DNA from 4 places in the Pantoea sp. y20 genome. Region 1 is predicted to be linked to each of the others. Evidence: predicted binding sites of a transcription regulator. Region 1 holds the regulator's gene; each other region holds the start of a gene.
What was found. The regulator LexA, encoded in region 1, represses DNA repair genes until DNA is damaged. The targets are predictions, from matches to a motif close to TNCTGTATGTACATACAGNA.

Region 1 (4,001 bases):
CCATTCGGGCACGTTTTTGTTCAGATAGTTCATCAACGGCAGGGGTTCACCGAAGTTAACGTAGCCCTGGCCGAGATTGCGCAGCTTACGTAAACCGCGCACCATCTGCAGGAAACTCTCTTTCTCTTTGGCCGCACCCCGCAGCTCTTTGGCGTAGGTGCCCACTTCCATCACATGCTCGTAGCCAATGTAAATCGGCACGAAGGTGATTGGACGACTGCCGCCGCGCAGCATCGCCTGCAGCGTCATTGATAGGGTGCCGGTTTTTGGATCCAGCAAACGACCGGTACGCGAACGTCCGCCTTCCACAAAGTATTCCACGGAGTAACCCCGGCTAAACAGCTCGCCAAGATATTCACGGAACACGGTGGAATAGAGTTTGTTGCCCTTAAAGGTACGACGAATAAAGAAGGCGCCCAGACGACGGAAAATCGGGCCGGCTGGCCAGAAGTTCAGGTTAATACCGGCAGCAATGTGCGGCGGCACCAGGCCTTGATGATAAAGCACGTAGGAGAGCAGCAGGTAATCCATGTGGCTACGGTGGCAGGGCACATAGACAATCTCATGACCATCCTGCGCCAGCTGACGCACGCGCTCACCGCCATGCACGTTGATGCCCTGATACAGGCGGCTCCACAGCCAGCCCATCACGCGGTCAGTGACTTTAATCGCTTCATAAGAGAAGTCCGCCGCCACTTCTTCCATCATTTCGATGGCGTTCTGCTGGGCTTTCTCATGCGAAATCTTTTTGCTGCGCGCTTCATCTTCTACTGCTTTTTCGATCGCTTTGGATTGTAACAGCTTGTTGAAGAGATCCTGACGTGCAGGCAGACGCGGGCCGACCGCGGCCAGACGTTGGCGGGCAAAATGAATGCGCGCCACGCGAGCCAGCTTTTGGGCAATCGACTTATCGGTGCCGTGCTCGGTCGCCATCTGGCGCAACGAAACGGTTTGCGAGAAGCGAACAAAGCTGTCGCGGCCGTGCCACAAAATGGCGAAGAACTTCTGCACGCCATTGAGCACGCGCAGATGCGGCGTGGATTCACCGGAGGTTTCACGTCCCGGCGCACGACCAAACATCACCGCGACCGGCAGCATTTGCACATCGAGTTGCGGGTTGCTGCGGTGCAAATCCAGATAATCGTGGAACAGCTTTACCGATTCGGGATTGGCCACGAAATAGGGAATTACGCGTGGGCCATCGTGAATAAACACGTGGCGCGGCAGCAGGGTGCCATCGATCTCCAGCGGAGCCAGCGGATCGGGCAGATCATGTTTCAGGCATTGAGCACGCAGTGTGAGCAGGTCAGCCTTTGAATCATAAGGCAAAACATACATCACCGGACGTGTCGGATCGATCCCATGTTCAGAGATAGGATCGGTCGGAATGACCTTACTTTTTACCAAAATAGAGAGTGGTAAATTCAATAATTTGTAATAGAGTTTACGCCAACCTGACATAGACAACTTTAAGCCTCTTGTTAGCAAAGCGCGGCAAGCATACCAGAAAGCGCAGCGAAGGTCTGTGGCTCTGCCGCCTCATACTGCCCACACATTGACGTCAAAATAGTTCAAGGGTTCCATAGACATGGCAAATAACGTCACCGGTTTAGTAAGAATAGTGAAAGCCGCCGGTTATTCCTGGCAGGGCCTGCGTGCCGCATGGCAGCACGAAGCCGCTTTTCGGCAGGAAGCCATTGCCGCGCTGGTGGCCATTCTCGTGGCTTGCTGGCTGGATGTAGATACCCTTTCCCGCATCCTGATGATTGGCTCGGTAGTGCTGGTTATCATCGTTGAGATCCTTAATAGCGCTATCGAAGCGGTGGTCGACCGCATCGGGCAGGAGCAACATCCGCTCGCGGGCCGCGCCAAAGATATGGGATCGGCTGCCGTATTGCTGACTATCTTACTGGCTCTGTTCGTCTGGATCGCGCTGCTCTGGACGCATTTGAGATAGGGATTCCAGATTCATCAAACCGCTGATTTTTCCCTCTGTTACGGTTTTCATTTCGCGAATACCTGTATATACTCACAGCGACTGTATAAACAACCAGGGGGCGGGATGAAAGCGTTAACTGCACGGCAGCAACAGGTCTATGACCTGATTCGCGACCATATTAACCAGACGGGCATGCCGCCAACGCGTGCGGAAATTGCTGCGCAACTGGGTTTCCGCTCGCCCAATGCTGCCGAAGAGCATCTGAAAGCGCTGGCGCGTAAAGGCGTAATTGAAATTGTTTCCGGCGCATCGCGCGGGATTCGTTTGCTGATGGAAGAAGAACCGAGCGAAGGGCTGCCGCTGATTGGCCGCGTCGCTGCCGGTGAACCTTTGCTGGCACAAGAACACATCGAAGCCCACTATCAGGTGGATGCTAACCTCTTTAAACCGAGCGCCGATTTCCTGCTGCGCGTGAGCGGTATGTCGATGAAAGATATCGGCATTATGGATGGCGATCTGTTAGCGGTACACAAAACGCAGGAAGTACGTAACGGCCAGGTTGTCGTGGCGCGCATTGATGATGAAGTCACAGTGAAACGCTGGAAAAAGCAGGGTGCGATTGTACATCTGCTGCCGGAAAACACCGATTTTCAGCCGATTGTCGTGGATACCCGTGAGCAGTCGCTAACCGTTGAAGGTTTAGCTGTCGGAATTGTGCGCAACGGCGAGTGGCTCTGATCAGTTTCTGATCCACTTTAACTGCGGCGGTGCGTGTTTGCGCTGACCGCAGTCTGCTGTTTTACTTCTCTGTGACTCTTTCTGCGGCTCATTCTGGCGCCATTACGCTGATTACCGCACACAACGGAATGGGCTAATGCAGCTGTTTTCCTCTTCAGATAAAACTCTCTGGCGGCTAGCGCTGCCGATGATCCTGTCAAATATCACCGTCCCATTACTGGGTGTAGTGGATACCGCCGTTATTGGTCATCTCGATAGCCCGATCTACCTCGGTGGCGTCGCCGTGGGCACAACCGCCACCAGCTTCATCTTTATGCTCCTGCTGTTCCTGCGCATGAGCACCACCGGACTCACCGCTCAGGCATTTGGCGCCAATGACAAAACGGCGCTGGCGCGCGCCTTAACACAACCGCTACTGATTGCGCTGGTTTTTGGTGCGCTGTTTATGGTGCTGCGAACGCCGGTCAGCAGCCTGGCGGCAGCGTTAATGGGTGGCAGCCCGGAAGTGCAGCAACAGGCGAAAATATTTATTGAGATTCGCTGGCTAAGTGCGCCCGCAACCTTGGCCAATTTGGTGATTCTTGGCTGGCTGCTGGGCGTGCAGTACGCGCGGGCACCGATGGTGCTGCTAATCATCGGCAACCTGGTGAATATCCTGCTGGATCTGCTGTTCGTGCTCAAACTGCATTGGGGTGTCGCCGGAGCGGCGGCGGCTACCGCGCTGGCAGAATATGTCACGCTGGGCGTGGGTCTGTGGATGGTGGCGCGGGTGCTGAAGATGCGCGGTATCCATTTTGCTTTACTCAAAAGCAGCTGGCGCGGCGATGCGGCGCGGCTATTCCGCCTCAATCGCGACATTATGCTGCGGTCTTTGATGCTGCAAATCTGCTTCGCGTCGCTCACCATCCTTGGCGCACGCATTGGGCCGGATGTAGTGGCAGTCAATGCGGTGCTGCTGATGTTCCTCACTTTCACCGCATACGCGCTGGATGGATTTGCCTACGCGGTTGAAGCCTGTTCGGGTGAAGCGGTTGGGGCCAAAGATCGCAGCCGACTATTGCTGATTTGGCATGCGGCTTGTCGCCAGGCATGCTTCGTCGCCGCGATCTTTGCGCTGATTTATGCATTCACCGGTCCGCAGATTGTGGCGATGCTAACGTCACTGGAAGCGCTACGAGAGATGGCCGACCGCTATCTGATTTGGCAAGTGATTCTGCCGCTGGTTGGCGTCTGGTGCTATCTGCTGGACGGCATGTTTATCGGCGCGACGCGCGGGCGTGAGATGCGCAACAGCATGGTGATGGCGGCGATCGGCTACGGTGTC
Region 2 (4,001 bases), 580 kb from region 1:
GTAGAGGGCGTCACCGTGACGGCGCAGAATGATGCTTCGCTGGCGCAGGAATCACTCGGCAGCTTAATCAAAGACTTCAACGGCAAGGCGAATATCGTCAAGCTGTGGGTGGCCGGTTTCCCGGCGATGGATCGTCGTCAGGTGGTGTATGAGAAGCTGCTGAAAGAGAATCCGGGCATTCATCAGCTGGAGTCGATTGGCGCGGTTTCATCTGATGTACAGGGCGATACCGCCAACAAGATTGGCGCGATTCTGGCGAAATACCCGAAAGGCAAGATCGATGCGATCTGGGGTTCGTGGGATGCTTTCAGCCAGGGCGCGTATAAAGCCCTGCAGGAGAATGGTCGTACCGAGATCAAACTGTATAGCATCGACGTATCCAATCAGGATCTGCAGTTGATGCATGAAAAGAACAGTCCTTGGGTACAAACCGTAGCGGTGGATCCAAAAACCATTGGCGCAGTGAATATGCGTTTGGTGGCGAACAAGATTGCAGGCGAAACCACACCGGCGACTTACGAGTTTAAAGCGTCATCGATTTCTCAGCAGCAGTTGAACAGCCAGCAAGGCGCGGTCAACGTGGCGTCGCTGAATAAGATCATTCCAGGCTGGGGCGAGAATAACGATTTCATCACGCCGTGGTTTGCAACGCTGGAAGCGAAGTACGGTAAGAAGTAGTTTCCCTCACCCTAACCCTCTCCCACGAGTGGGAGAGGGAACCGATCGGCGTTGTCTTCTCGCTTTCATGCTGGCGGGAGAGGGAACCGATCGGCGCGGTTTGTTTTACTCCTTCTCCCGCTGGCGGGAGAAGGCCGGGATGAGGGGCAGCGCGCACAATCTCACAACCCCAACACCAACTGCCGCTCCAGCTGCGGATCCACCATCGTGACATGCAATCCCACCAGCCGCACGCCGCGCCCTGCTCTGCGTTCATCCCACGCCTGACGCGCCACCGCGATCATGTCGTCTTTATTCAGCACCGGCCAAACGTGCTCCTGCGTGGTTTGCTGGAAATCATTGAACTTCAGTTTCACGCCTTGTCGGGCGATCTGCCTATCCGGCTTGATGGCGGTTAAGCGGCGATCCAACTCCGCATAGAGAAAATCAATAATCTCCAGACACTGCTCCCAGCTGTGAATATCTTCCATCAGGGTACGTTCAACGCCGAGCGATTTGCGTTCGCGCTCAACCACCACATTGCGCTCATCCACGCCGTTGCTGCGTTCCCACAAAATACGGCCAAACTTGCCAAAGCGTTTAAGCAGCAGCGCCAAATCGGCGCGCTGCACATCCGCGCAGGTGCGCAAGCCCATCTCTTCCAGCTTTTTAGTCGCCACTTTACCCACGCCAGGAATTTTACTGAGCGGCAGCGTCAGTAGAAAATCGGACATCGCGTCCGGCGTAATCACATATTGCCCGTTGGGTTTGTTGAGATCGGAAGCGATCTTGGCGAGAAACTTGATCGGCGCGATGCCGGCGGAAGCGGTCAACCCGGTTTCACGCAGGATATCGGCGCGAATCGCCTGCGCCATTAATGTCGCCGAGCCATGGCAGTGCAGGCTGTCGGTCACATCCAGATAGGCTTCATCCAGCGACAGCGGTTCAATCAGCGAGGTGTAACGTGAGAAGATGTCGCGGATCTGGCGGGAGGCTTCTTTATAGGCATCAAAGCGGCCAGGCAGCAGCCGCAGATGCGGGCAGAGTTTCAGCGCCATGCCGGTCGGCATCGCGCTGCGCACGCCATATTTACGTGCCGGATAGTTCGCGGTGCTGATCACGCCACGTTGCACGCGGCTGCCGCCAATGGCGATAGGAATATCACGTAAAGAGGGATCGTCGCGCATCTCAACCGCTGCATAAAAGCAGTCCATATCGACATGAATAATTTTGCGCATACGCCCTCCCAGATACTGGATAAGTATACAGCAGCGAAAAATATCGGCAATATTTGTTGAGAGCGAGATTAAAGTTTACAAATTAGTGGTCGTATTCCTTTTAGGAACGCGCCATTTTCTCGGACACTGGCTTGATTAAAAGCCAGACAATGTTAATGTTGCGCTGCGATAGCGGATATTTCCGATAATGCAATACCCGGACGCACAGCGTCATCGTCTCTCTCCACATCAAGGTATCTACAGAATGGGCAGAATCGCATTAACGCTTGCGATGATTCTTATGCCGCTCCTTAGCTGGGCAATGAACCCCGAGCCTACGCAACCGCTGGCTCCGGTGAGCAAAGAGTTAAAGAAACAACTAATTGGCACCCCCGTTTTTATCCAGATTTTCAAGGAAGAGCGTACGCTGGAACTGTACGGCAAAATCGGGAATGAATATCGTCTGCTGGACAGCTATCGCATCTGTAATTTCTCTGGCGGTTTAGGACCTAAACGTCGTCAGGGCGATTTCAAAAGTCCGGAAGGCTTTTACAACGTTAAGCTGAACCAGTTAAAACCGGATAGCCGTTTTTATCGCGCTATTAATACCGGTTTTCCCAATCAGTACGATCGCGCTAAAGGCTATAACGGTAACTATTTAATGATTCACGGCGATTGCGTGTCCGTGGGCTGCTACGCAATGACGGATGCATCGATGGATGAGATCTTCGCCTACACCAACGCCGCGCTGCGTAATGGTCAGCAGGAGATTCAGGTCAATATCTATCCGTTCCGCATGACAGACAGCAATATGCAGCGCCATAAATACTCGACGTACATTAACTTCTGGCGTGAACTGCAGCCGGGCTATGCGTACTTCGCTAAGTACCGTGTGCCGCCTACCGTGAACGTGACGGCCACCGGCCAATATGCGGTGAACAGCACGCCGGTGATCGCTACACCGGATGCTGCCTCGAAATCATTCCTGGCGCTCACCCAGGCAAAATAATGCCCACTCGCCTGGCACTATCCGGTGCCAGGTTTCATTGCCCGTCAGCGGTTGCGTAGCAATCACCGTTACCACATCTTGCGGCGTCGTCTGCTGCTGAAAATCAATTTCCACATCCTGATCGAGCAACGTCGCTTTGCCAAACGGCGCACGGCGCGTAATCCAGTAGAGATTGGTCGAACAGAACGCCATCAGATAGCGCCCATCCGATAACAGCATGTTGAACACGCCCTTCTCACGCATTTCTGCTGCCAGCTCGGCAATGTAGCGGAACACCGCTGGCCAGTTGCCCGGCGTGCGTGGATAGCGCTCGGTCAGTTTGTGCAGCATCCAGCAAAATGCTTTCTCGCTGTCGGTTTCACCAATCGGACGAAATGGCCCGGTATCCAGCTGACGATAACCTTTGAGCTGACCATTGTGTGCGTAGGTCCAATTGCGGCCCCACAGCTCACGCGTGAACGGATGGGTATTTTCCAGCGACACTTCACCGCGATTCGCCTGGCGGATATGCGCCACCACCGAATGCGATTTGATCGGGTATTCCTGCACCAAACGGGCTATCGGCGAGTTAAAGCTCGGCTGCGGATCTTTGAAGGTGCGGCACCCTTTTCCTTCATAGAACGTGATGCCCCAACCGTCTTTGTGCGGCCCGGTTCCACCGCCACGCTGCACCAGACCGGTAAAACTGAAACAGATGTCCGTGGGGACATTGGCGCTCATCCCGAGCAATTCGCACATAGCAACCGCCTTAAGTTAGATCCTCTCGCGCGCGGCGAGAGGAACGCATCATGACTTAACCATCTCTTTTTCAATCAACAGCATCAGAATATGGATCACTTTGATGTGGATCTCCTGAATGCGGTCGGCATAGCCAAAGTGCGGCACACGAATTTCGATATCCGCCGAACCTGCCATCTTGCCGCCATCTTTGCCGGTCAGAGTAATCACTTTCATGCCTTTCGCGCGCGCAGCTTCCACTGCTTTAATGATGTTGGCAGAGTTACCGGACGTAGAAAGACCCAGCAGCACATCGCCTTCACGGCCTACCGCTTCGATATAGCGTGAGAACACATAGTCATAACCAAAATCGTTACTGACGCACGAGAGATGGCTGACAT
Region 3 (4,001 bases), 140 kb from region 1:
CATCCCGCTGGAGAGCATTGATAAGATGCGTCAGGCGCTGCATGCCGCCAATGCCAAGGCGGAAATCGTGGTGTATCCGGATGCAGGACATGCTTTCAATGCGGATTATCGTGCCAGTTATCACGCCGATTCCGCCAAAGATGGCTGGCAACGCATGCTGGCGTGGTTCACGCAGTATGGCGTAGCGCCAAACGCGTAATAATAAGGGGCGCATTTGCGCCCCAATCTCATTTACAGCGACTAAGCCGTTTCACCCCGCAGGTTTTGCGCCGCTTTTACCATGTTCGCCAGCGCCTGACGGGTTTCCGCCCAGCCACGCGTTTTTAGGCCACAATCCGGGTTAACCCACAGACGCTCTGCCGGGATGCTCTGCGCCGCTTTACGCAGCAACTCTTCCATCCACTCCACGCTCGGCACGTTTGGTGAGTGAATGTCATACACGCCCGGACCGATTTCGTTGGGATAGTCGAACTCCTTAAAGGTATCCAGCAGATCCATATCGGAACGTGAGGTTTCGATGGTGATAACGTCCGCATCCAGCGCGGCAATCGAGTCCATGATGTCATTGAACTCGCAGTAACACATGTGGGTATGGATCTGGGTTTCATTCTGCGCCACGGCGGCATTGAGACGGAACGCATCCACCGCCCAGGCCAGGTACGCCGCCCAATCGGACTGATGCAGCGGCAGGCCTTCGCGCAGTGCCGGTTCATCAATCTGAATAATGCCAATACCGGCTTTTTCCAGATCTTCCACTTCGTCACGCAGCGCCAGCGCAATCTGTTTGGCGATGGTTTCCCGGCTTACATCTTCACGCGGGAACGACCAGCAGAGAATCGTCACTGGACCGGTCAGCATGCCTTTCACCGGTTTATCGGTCAGCGACTGCGCGTACTTCGCCCACTCAACGGTGATAGCTTGCGGACGGCTTACGTCGCCGATGATGATCGGCGGTTTAACGCAGCGCGAGCCGTAGCTCTGTACCCAGCCGTTTTGGGTGAACACGAAGCCGTCGAGGTTTTCGCCGAAGTATTCCACCATGTCGTTACGTTCTGCTTCGCCATGCACCAGCACGTCGAGGCCCAACCGTTCCTGCTCCACAATTGCCTGTTTGATGTGCTCGGCGATGCCAGTGCGGTAGTTTCCACCATCAATGTTGCCTTTTTTAAAGTCGAGGCGCAGGCCGCGAATTTCGGTGGTTTGCGGGAATGAACCTATGGTGGTGGTCGGCCACGCTGGCAGGTTAAAGCGGTGACGCTGCGCTTTGGCACGCTCGGAGTAGCTGCTGGCACGTTCAACGTCTCTGGCCTGAATTTTCGCCAGACGCTCGCCGACTGCGGCATTGTGAACGCGCGTGGAGTTGGCACGCGCACGAATCGGTGCGCTCCACTCAACCAGCGAAGCGGCATCGTTGTTGTTCAGCGCATGACTCAGCAGTGCAAGCTCAGCGCACTTCTGCAGAGCAAAGGCGAACCAGCTTTTCACTTCCTCATCGAGGCGCGTTTCCACGCTTAAGTCGATTGGGCTGTGCAGCAGCGAGCAGGATGATCCAATCCACAATTGTTGACGCTGCCCCACCAGCGGCTGCAGGCGCGTAAACCAGCTGCTGAGATCGGCACGCCAGACGTTACGGCCATTGATTACGCCGACGGAGAGCAGCCAATCCGCGGGAATCTGCTGGTTCACCTGTTGGATGTCGTCTTTGCCGTGGACCATGTCAACATGCAGACCTTGCACCGGCAGCGCTTTGATCACGTCGAGATTCTGACCGATGCTGTCGAAATAGGTGGTGAGCAGCAATTTGCTTTCGCCCTGCAGCGCGTCGTAAGCCGGTTTGAAGGCATCGCGCCACGCTTGCGGCAGCTCCAGCGCCAGTGCTGGCTCATCGATTTGTACCCATTCGATGCCGCGTTTTTTCAGTTCAGCCAGCACCTGTTGGTAAACCGGCAGAATGTCTTTGAGCAGTGACAGGCGGTCGAACGACGTACCTTTCACTTTACCCAGCCACAAATAGGTAACCGGACCCAGCAGCACCGGTTTAATCTTGTGCCCGAGCGCCAGCGCTTCATCAACCTCATCCAGCAACTGAGTCCAGGTCAGTTTGAACTGCTGCCCTTGAGTGAATTCCGGCACCATGTAGTGATAATTGGTGTTGAACCATTTGGTCATTTCCGCCGCTGCCGCCGGTTCACCGCTTGGTGCGCGGCCACGGCCAAGGCGGAACAGCGTGTCGAGATCGACCGAGCCATCCTGATTTTGGTGACGAGCTGGCACGTTACCCAGCAGCAGGCTGGTGGTGAGCACGTGATCGTACCAGGCGAAATCGCCGACTGGCAGCAGATCCACGCCCGCCTCTTTCTGCTGTTGCCAGTGACGGGCGCGCAGTTCACGCCCCACCGCCAGTAGCTCTTCCTGTGAGCTTTTACCTGCCCAATAGCTTTCCTGTGCTTTTTTCAATTCACGACGCAATCCAACGCGAGGGAAACCGAGAGTATGGTTCAGAATGGTCATTTTCTGTTCTCCAGATATTCTTAACTGAATAGGGGGCAGAGATGTTTAGCCGTCCAGATGTTTACACCGCCATAATCTGCGGGTACTGTATGTTCCTCAAGCGCAATTTGTTCAATCTCGATGTGAAGGATTCTCATGATCGAACTCAAACACCTGCGGACGCTGCAGGCGTTACGGAACACCGGCTCGTTAGCTGCCGCCGCCTCCCAGCTTCATCAGACGCAATCGGCGTTATCCCACCAGTTCAGCGATCTGGAGCAGCGGCTGGGTTTTCGCCTGTTTGTGCGTAAAAGCCAGCCGCTGCGTTTTACGCCGCAGGGAGAGATTTTGCTGCAGTTGGCTGAGCAGGTTTTACCGCAGATTCAGCAGGCTTTGCAGGCGTGTCATGAGCCGCATCAGGCCACGTTGCGTATTGCCATTGAGTGTCACAGCTGTATTCAGTGGCTGACGCCCGCGCTGAATAATTTCCGCCAAAGCTGGCCGCAGGTGGTGATGGATTTCAAATCCGGCGTGACCTTTGATCCGCAACCCGCGTTGCAACAGGGCGAGCTGGATGTGGTGTTGACCTCCGATATTTTGCCGCGCAGTGGATTGTTTTATTCACCGATGTTCGATTTTGAAGTGCGTTTGGTGATGGCACCGGATCATCCTTTGGCGCAGCTTGAGCACATTGCTCCGGAAGATATGGCCGATGAAGTGCTGATGATTTATCCGGTGCAGCGTCAGCGTTTGGATGTGTGGCGCCATTTCCTGCAGCCTGCGGGCGTCAGTCCAGCCTTGAAGAGCGTCGATAACACGCTGCTGCTGATTCAGATGGTGTCGGCGCGCATGGGCATCGCCGCGTTGCCACATTGGGTAGTAGAGAATTTTGAGCAGCAGGGTTTGGTGGTGACCAAGACCTTAGGCGGTGGTTTGTGGAGCCGCTTGTATGCCGCCGTACGCGAAGGCGAGCAGCGTCAGCCGGTAATGGAAGCCTTTGTGCGGTTTGCCCGTCAGCACGCCTGTGAACATCTGCCCTTTGTGCGCGATGCCGCGCGTCCCGGCTCACTGCAAATCACCTCATCCTGATGTTGTTGGGCGGCGAAGGTCGCCCGCGCTGTTATCCCTGCCCCGCCTGCTCTATAATGCGCCGCCTCAACCCGCGACCAAGAGAGTTTCACCATGATGAGTAACGATGTTCTGCGCAGCGTGCGCTATATGCTGGATTTGAGCGATAGCAAAGTGGTGGAGATTTTTGCCCTGGCGGGAAGTGAAGTGCCGCTGGAAGACGTGCAGGCGTGGATGAAGAAAGATGACGATGCCGCGTTTCGCAAGCTGCCAGATGTATTGATGGGCTACTTCCTTAACGGTCTGATTTTTTACCGTCGCGGTAAGAGTGAAGATGCGCCCGCGCCTTCGATTGAGCGCCGCATGAATAACAACATTTTCATGAAGAAATTGCGTATCGCCTTTGAGCTGAAGACCACCGATATTCCGGATGTGCTGCTGAA
Region 4 (4,001 bases), on a different replicon from region 1:
CTCTTAGCCAACCTCGATTCTGTAGAAAAAGAAACAAAGGATCCTTGTTAGTTATCTTATATATAACCCTGTCAATCATATTTTCTCAAGCCGCATTTTCATTTTCTGAATCAAGAGAGAAATTACCAATGGCATTGGCAACAGGATTAATATCCTTGTTTATGATTTTTCTGTATGCACGATGTCTAATAAATTACCCTGTACTGAGTAGCTTTAATCATTATAAAAACATCATAAGCAATCTGGAGAATTAAAGATTACTCAGTGGGGTGGGTACTAAAATTCACCTCACTCTTAATAATTACCGCCCGAAAAAAACAATCTCAAACCCTAAAATAACAATTATTCTAGCAACCTATGGATGTTATCTGAGAACATATTAGAGGTTGATTTAGTCAAATTTATAAAAAATATGAGGTTAGCCGCTAAGTTAGAAATTTATGAATATGACAGCGATACAGAGATGACCTGTTCCCCATTAATCTCACAGAATGCTGTTAGTGTACTATACGCTGCTCTTTAACAGCTGCCGTTTGTAACCAGTGTTGTTTCTGCTTCGCAGATATGCATTTCCTACGCCTCCGCCCAGAGCAGCATCACCTTCACGTAAATCCGGCGCTGCGGTTCCAAACTGCAAAACAATGTCTGGCAGAGTCAGTAATACTGTAGCCGATACGGAAGCGCTGTCATATTTCATTTCAAGCCGCTGCGTCAATTGGATGAGCAGAACTTTTCGCCACATTTTACAGGCTGCATACCTTTTGCCACTGCGAGTAGATGCTGACGCCATTGAAGTCTTCAACGATGTTGTGTTCATGTTCGCCCTTCCCTTTTGCACATTACTGCCACAACTTCCGCAGGCGTGATGCCCGCAAATACCATTTTTTCTGTCTGCGTGAGCAGATGGCCAAAGGCCTTCGGCTTGAAGCGTTCGGTATTCAGAATGAACAGGCTGGTGTGATCGAGCGTTGCAGGGATAAGCCCGTGACAGAAAGGGAATTTGCCACCCGGGCTTAGAATATCGATCGTGACGCGGCGAATTTTCAAGTGCGTCAGGCGCAGATGAACCGGAAACACCCCACTCCCCTCTGCACTCGCGGTAAGTTACCGATTGCAAATAAAGCTTTTAGCCTGAATCTGTTGCCATAATTTTCTGCGTCAGCTTTAGCCACCAGATGGTCTGAAAGGCTTGGGACAGGACGACGTTAGGCTTGGTGCGAAGCATGGCAGCGCGCCAGAGGCCAGCATCATGTAGTTAAAGAGCATGGACTTTGTTGCGCCCCAATATTGAGGAGCCACACGGCATCGCAGGCGCAGTTAATTCTGCGCCTTACCCGCAAAGCGTGGGTTGTCCACAATTTGGGTGTACAGCTATCCGCAAACCCTGTGGACAGTTTGTCGCGCGACAGGATGAGGAAGGTGGCAGGAGAAGCTGTTCACTTAGTAATCAACTAACTAATCGCTGTGGCTAAGCGTTTTTCCAACTGAATATTGAAAATAACTCATTATTCTTCAGGGGCATTATCGATAGTGGGACGATTCATGAAGGATACAGACTTGTCATTGAATCACGCCTCAATAAAACTGTATATATAAACAGTCCTATTGAAAGGAGGATTTATGTATTGTGTCATGTCGTTTTCAGCCGCAGAAGTTGTGGCTTTCAGAGAGTTACTGTCGTGAAACCCGCAGCTTACAGCTCTGGCCTGACACTGCTCTGGCCGCCTATATTTACGCCTCGCGTTCCCGTGCCGCTGTTTGCGGACACCTGCGCGGCGGGCTTCCCCTCCCCTGCTCAGGATTACGTTGAGTCAGAGCTTTATCTGAACGAGTTATGCATACGTCGGCACGCCTCAACATTCTTCGTTCGTGCCAGCGGCAGCAGCATGCAGGAGCTGGGCCTTTATGACGGAGACGTCATGGTCGTGGACCGTGCTGAGGAGGCTTCCCACGGGGATATCGTCATTGCTGAGGTTAACGGCGAATTCACGGTTAAACGCCTGCAGCTACATCCTCGTCTCGCCCTGCTGCCCATGAACCCTGCCTACTCAACTATTTATCCGGAAGAGCTTCAGCTGCTTGGCGTAGTGACCTGGTTCTTCAGCAGCACGCGTGCCCGCCGGAGGTAACCATGCCCATGTTTGGCCTGGCAGACGTTAATTCCTTCTACGCAAGCTGCGAAGCGCTTTTTCGACCCATCTGCGCGGCAAACCCGTTGTGGTACTCAGTAACAATGATGGCTGCGTTATCGCACGCTCCGCAGGTGCTAAGGCGTTGGGAATAAAAATGGGAGCACCCTGGCTTCAGATTAAAAATGAATTATTTTTCGTTAATATTCATGTATTTAGTTAGAATTACGCCCTATAGTAAGTTATGTGGAATGCAACATTCTCTGCAAGAAAGGCATCAAAATGACTGCGTTCATAAGTGAAGCTTTTAGCGGACATAACGCTGCTATCTGATCGCTCTGACTCTGTCATCCGACGATACCTGTTTGCAGCATGCACAGTTTTTTCTCAAATCCACTTTCCTGCCCTAATGCATTGTCGCAGTCAGCCGATAAATAATATGTGCCTCATCAGGGGACATATAACCGATACTGCGACTGATTGTGCTTATGGCTTCCTCCCGGAAGCCATTTTTTTTACGCTGGACACACAGGTAATTCCGCACCGCTGACACCGGGATCCTGCGCTTAAGAAGAGCAGAAAATAACATTCAGAAAAGGAACCGGCACACAGGTTCGAAATTCAGGGCTGCTCATCAGTGATGGAACAGCAGGCAGACTTAGCAGACGTTGAAAAAAGGGGCAGGGCCGCCCCTGAATAAAATCAATGAGATAAACGGACTTACTCGTGGAGTGTGGCCATCGGATTAACCACTTCATTTATATCGACCAAGCGGCGTAAAACTTTAAAGCCCGGTCTGCAGGAAGTATTTACTGCTTTTCATGTCGCTCAACGTCCTGTTCGGCCTCCTCCAGCTCGGACATCAGCGCCGCGAGGTCCGAGCTGGAGAAGGCCGGGTTGCGGCTTGCCCGCTGGTAACGCAGCCTGAGCGCCGTCAGACGTATCAGCGCTTCACGATAAGGCGTGGCACCGTTTTTCATTATGACGTCTCCTCTGTGCATGAAAGTATGGCTTTCCCGCTCCCTGAGCGACGCTATCATGAAGGCCTGTCATGAGGACACGCTGTGGCAGTGGGAAGCATGGGTTTCGTCACAAAAGTCTGCCCCGCATTTCAGACAAAGACTCAGGCAAGGCGGGTGCGGAGGTCATAAAAAATCTCCCGGGATGTTCACTCCCGGGATCAAGGCTGGATTTCACATAACCGGTCTGACGCCGGCTGTTTAAAGCGGACCAGGGGTCCTGAGAGGCGAACTGCTGGCGTCACGGACGGCCCTCTGCGTGGCCGGGCGCGCAGGTCTACCTTAGTACGAGGCTGAAAAAATCAGTCCAGGAAGCATCTGATTCTGCTCAGGTTATCCGTACCTGTGCCCGAGACAACTCTTACGGTACAGATTGCGCTGAAATAAGCCCTGAAATCCACTCACTGCTGTACAGTGCCACCGGACGGCATCAGGATACCCTGAATATCATCTGGAGCTGCTCCATGAAGGCTGCCCCCAATTCTACACCCGTTACGGAACACGTCCTGACGATCCGCCGGTTACCCGCCGGCATTCTGCCTGACGCGCCTGTGCGCCTGCTGGTGTCTGTGCGGGAAGACCCGCCTTTCGCAGGGCCCCGGACCGGGTGCACGCTCAGGCTCACCTGGCACGTGCTGTCGGCCCTGCCGCGCGGCGTCCTTCCGGGCACCGTCAGCGCGGTGTTCACGCCGGGCCGGCGCGGCCGCCCGGGATGCGTGGCGCTGGCACCCGGCGGCCTGATGCGGGCCCCGCCGCTGCGCGGATGCGGTATCGGCACCTGGCTTTTGCAGCAGCTTGCCGCATGGGCCGCCACGCTGCCGGCGGCTACCCGGGTAGAGCTTCAGGGCCTGAA

Region 2: the regulator LexA is predicted to act here: its motif matches at 1,909-1,928, upstream of dinB (DNA polymerase IV).
Region 3: the regulator LexA is predicted to act here: its motif matches at 2,595-2,614, upstream of metR (HTH-type transcriptional regulator MetR).
Region 4: the regulator LexA is predicted to act here: its motif matches at 1,583-1,602, upstream of umuD (translesion error-prone DNA polymerase V autoproteolytic subunit).

What each region holds. Positions count from the first base shown of each region.
Region 1 covers NZ_CM142816.1:374,853-378,853, forward strand. Annotated here, with positions in the region: gene plsB (glycerol-3-phosphate 1-O-acyltransferase PlsB) at 1-1,461, opposite strand, end outside; gene ACYAC5_RS01695 (diacylglycerol kinase) at 1,589-1,957, shown strand; gene lexA (transcriptional repressor LexA) at 2,063-2,677, shown strand; gene dinF (MATE family efflux transporter DinF) at 2,814-4,001, shown strand, end outside.
Region 2 covers NZ_CM142816.1:955,166-959,166, reverse strand. Annotated here, with positions in the region: gene ACYAC5_RS04345 (sugar ABC transporter substrate-binding protein) at 1-678, shown strand, start outside; gene dinB (DNA polymerase IV) at 840-1,895, opposite strand; gene dpaA (peptidoglycan meso-diaminopimelic acid protein amidase) at 2,140-2,883, shown strand; gene ACYAC5_RS04330 (class II glutamine amidotransferase) at 2,854-3,621, opposite strand; gene lpcA (D-sedoheptulose 7-phosphate isomerase) at 3,670-4,001, opposite strand, start outside.
Region 3 covers NZ_CM142816.1:232,945-236,945, reverse strand. Annotated here, with positions in the region: gene ACYAC5_RS01080 (dienelactone hydrolase family protein) at 1-199, shown strand, start outside; gene metE (5-methyltetrahydropteroyltriglutamate--homocysteine S-methyltransferase) at 241-2,511, opposite strand; gene metR (HTH-type transcriptional regulator MetR) at 2,647-3,579, shown strand; gene ACYAC5_RS01065 (YehS family protein) at 3,673-4,001, shown strand, end outside.
Region 4 covers NZ_JBUBNJ010000003.1:208,561-212,561, forward strand. Annotated here, with positions in the region: gene ACYAC5_RS24200 (hypothetical protein) at 1-254, shown strand, start outside; gene ACYAC5_RS24205 (hypothetical protein) at 506-817, opposite strand; partial or broken gene ACYAC5_RS24210 (conjugation system SOS inhibitor PsiB family protein) at 814-1,080, opposite strand; gene umuD (translesion error-prone DNA polymerase V autoproteolytic subunit) at 1,707-2,129, shown strand; partial or broken gene ACYAC5_RS24220 (Y-family DNA polymerase) at 2,138-2,349, shown strand; gene ACYAC5_RS24225 (hypothetical protein) at 2,939-3,109, opposite strand; gene ACYAC5_RS24230 (hypothetical protein) at 3,613-4,001, shown strand, end outside.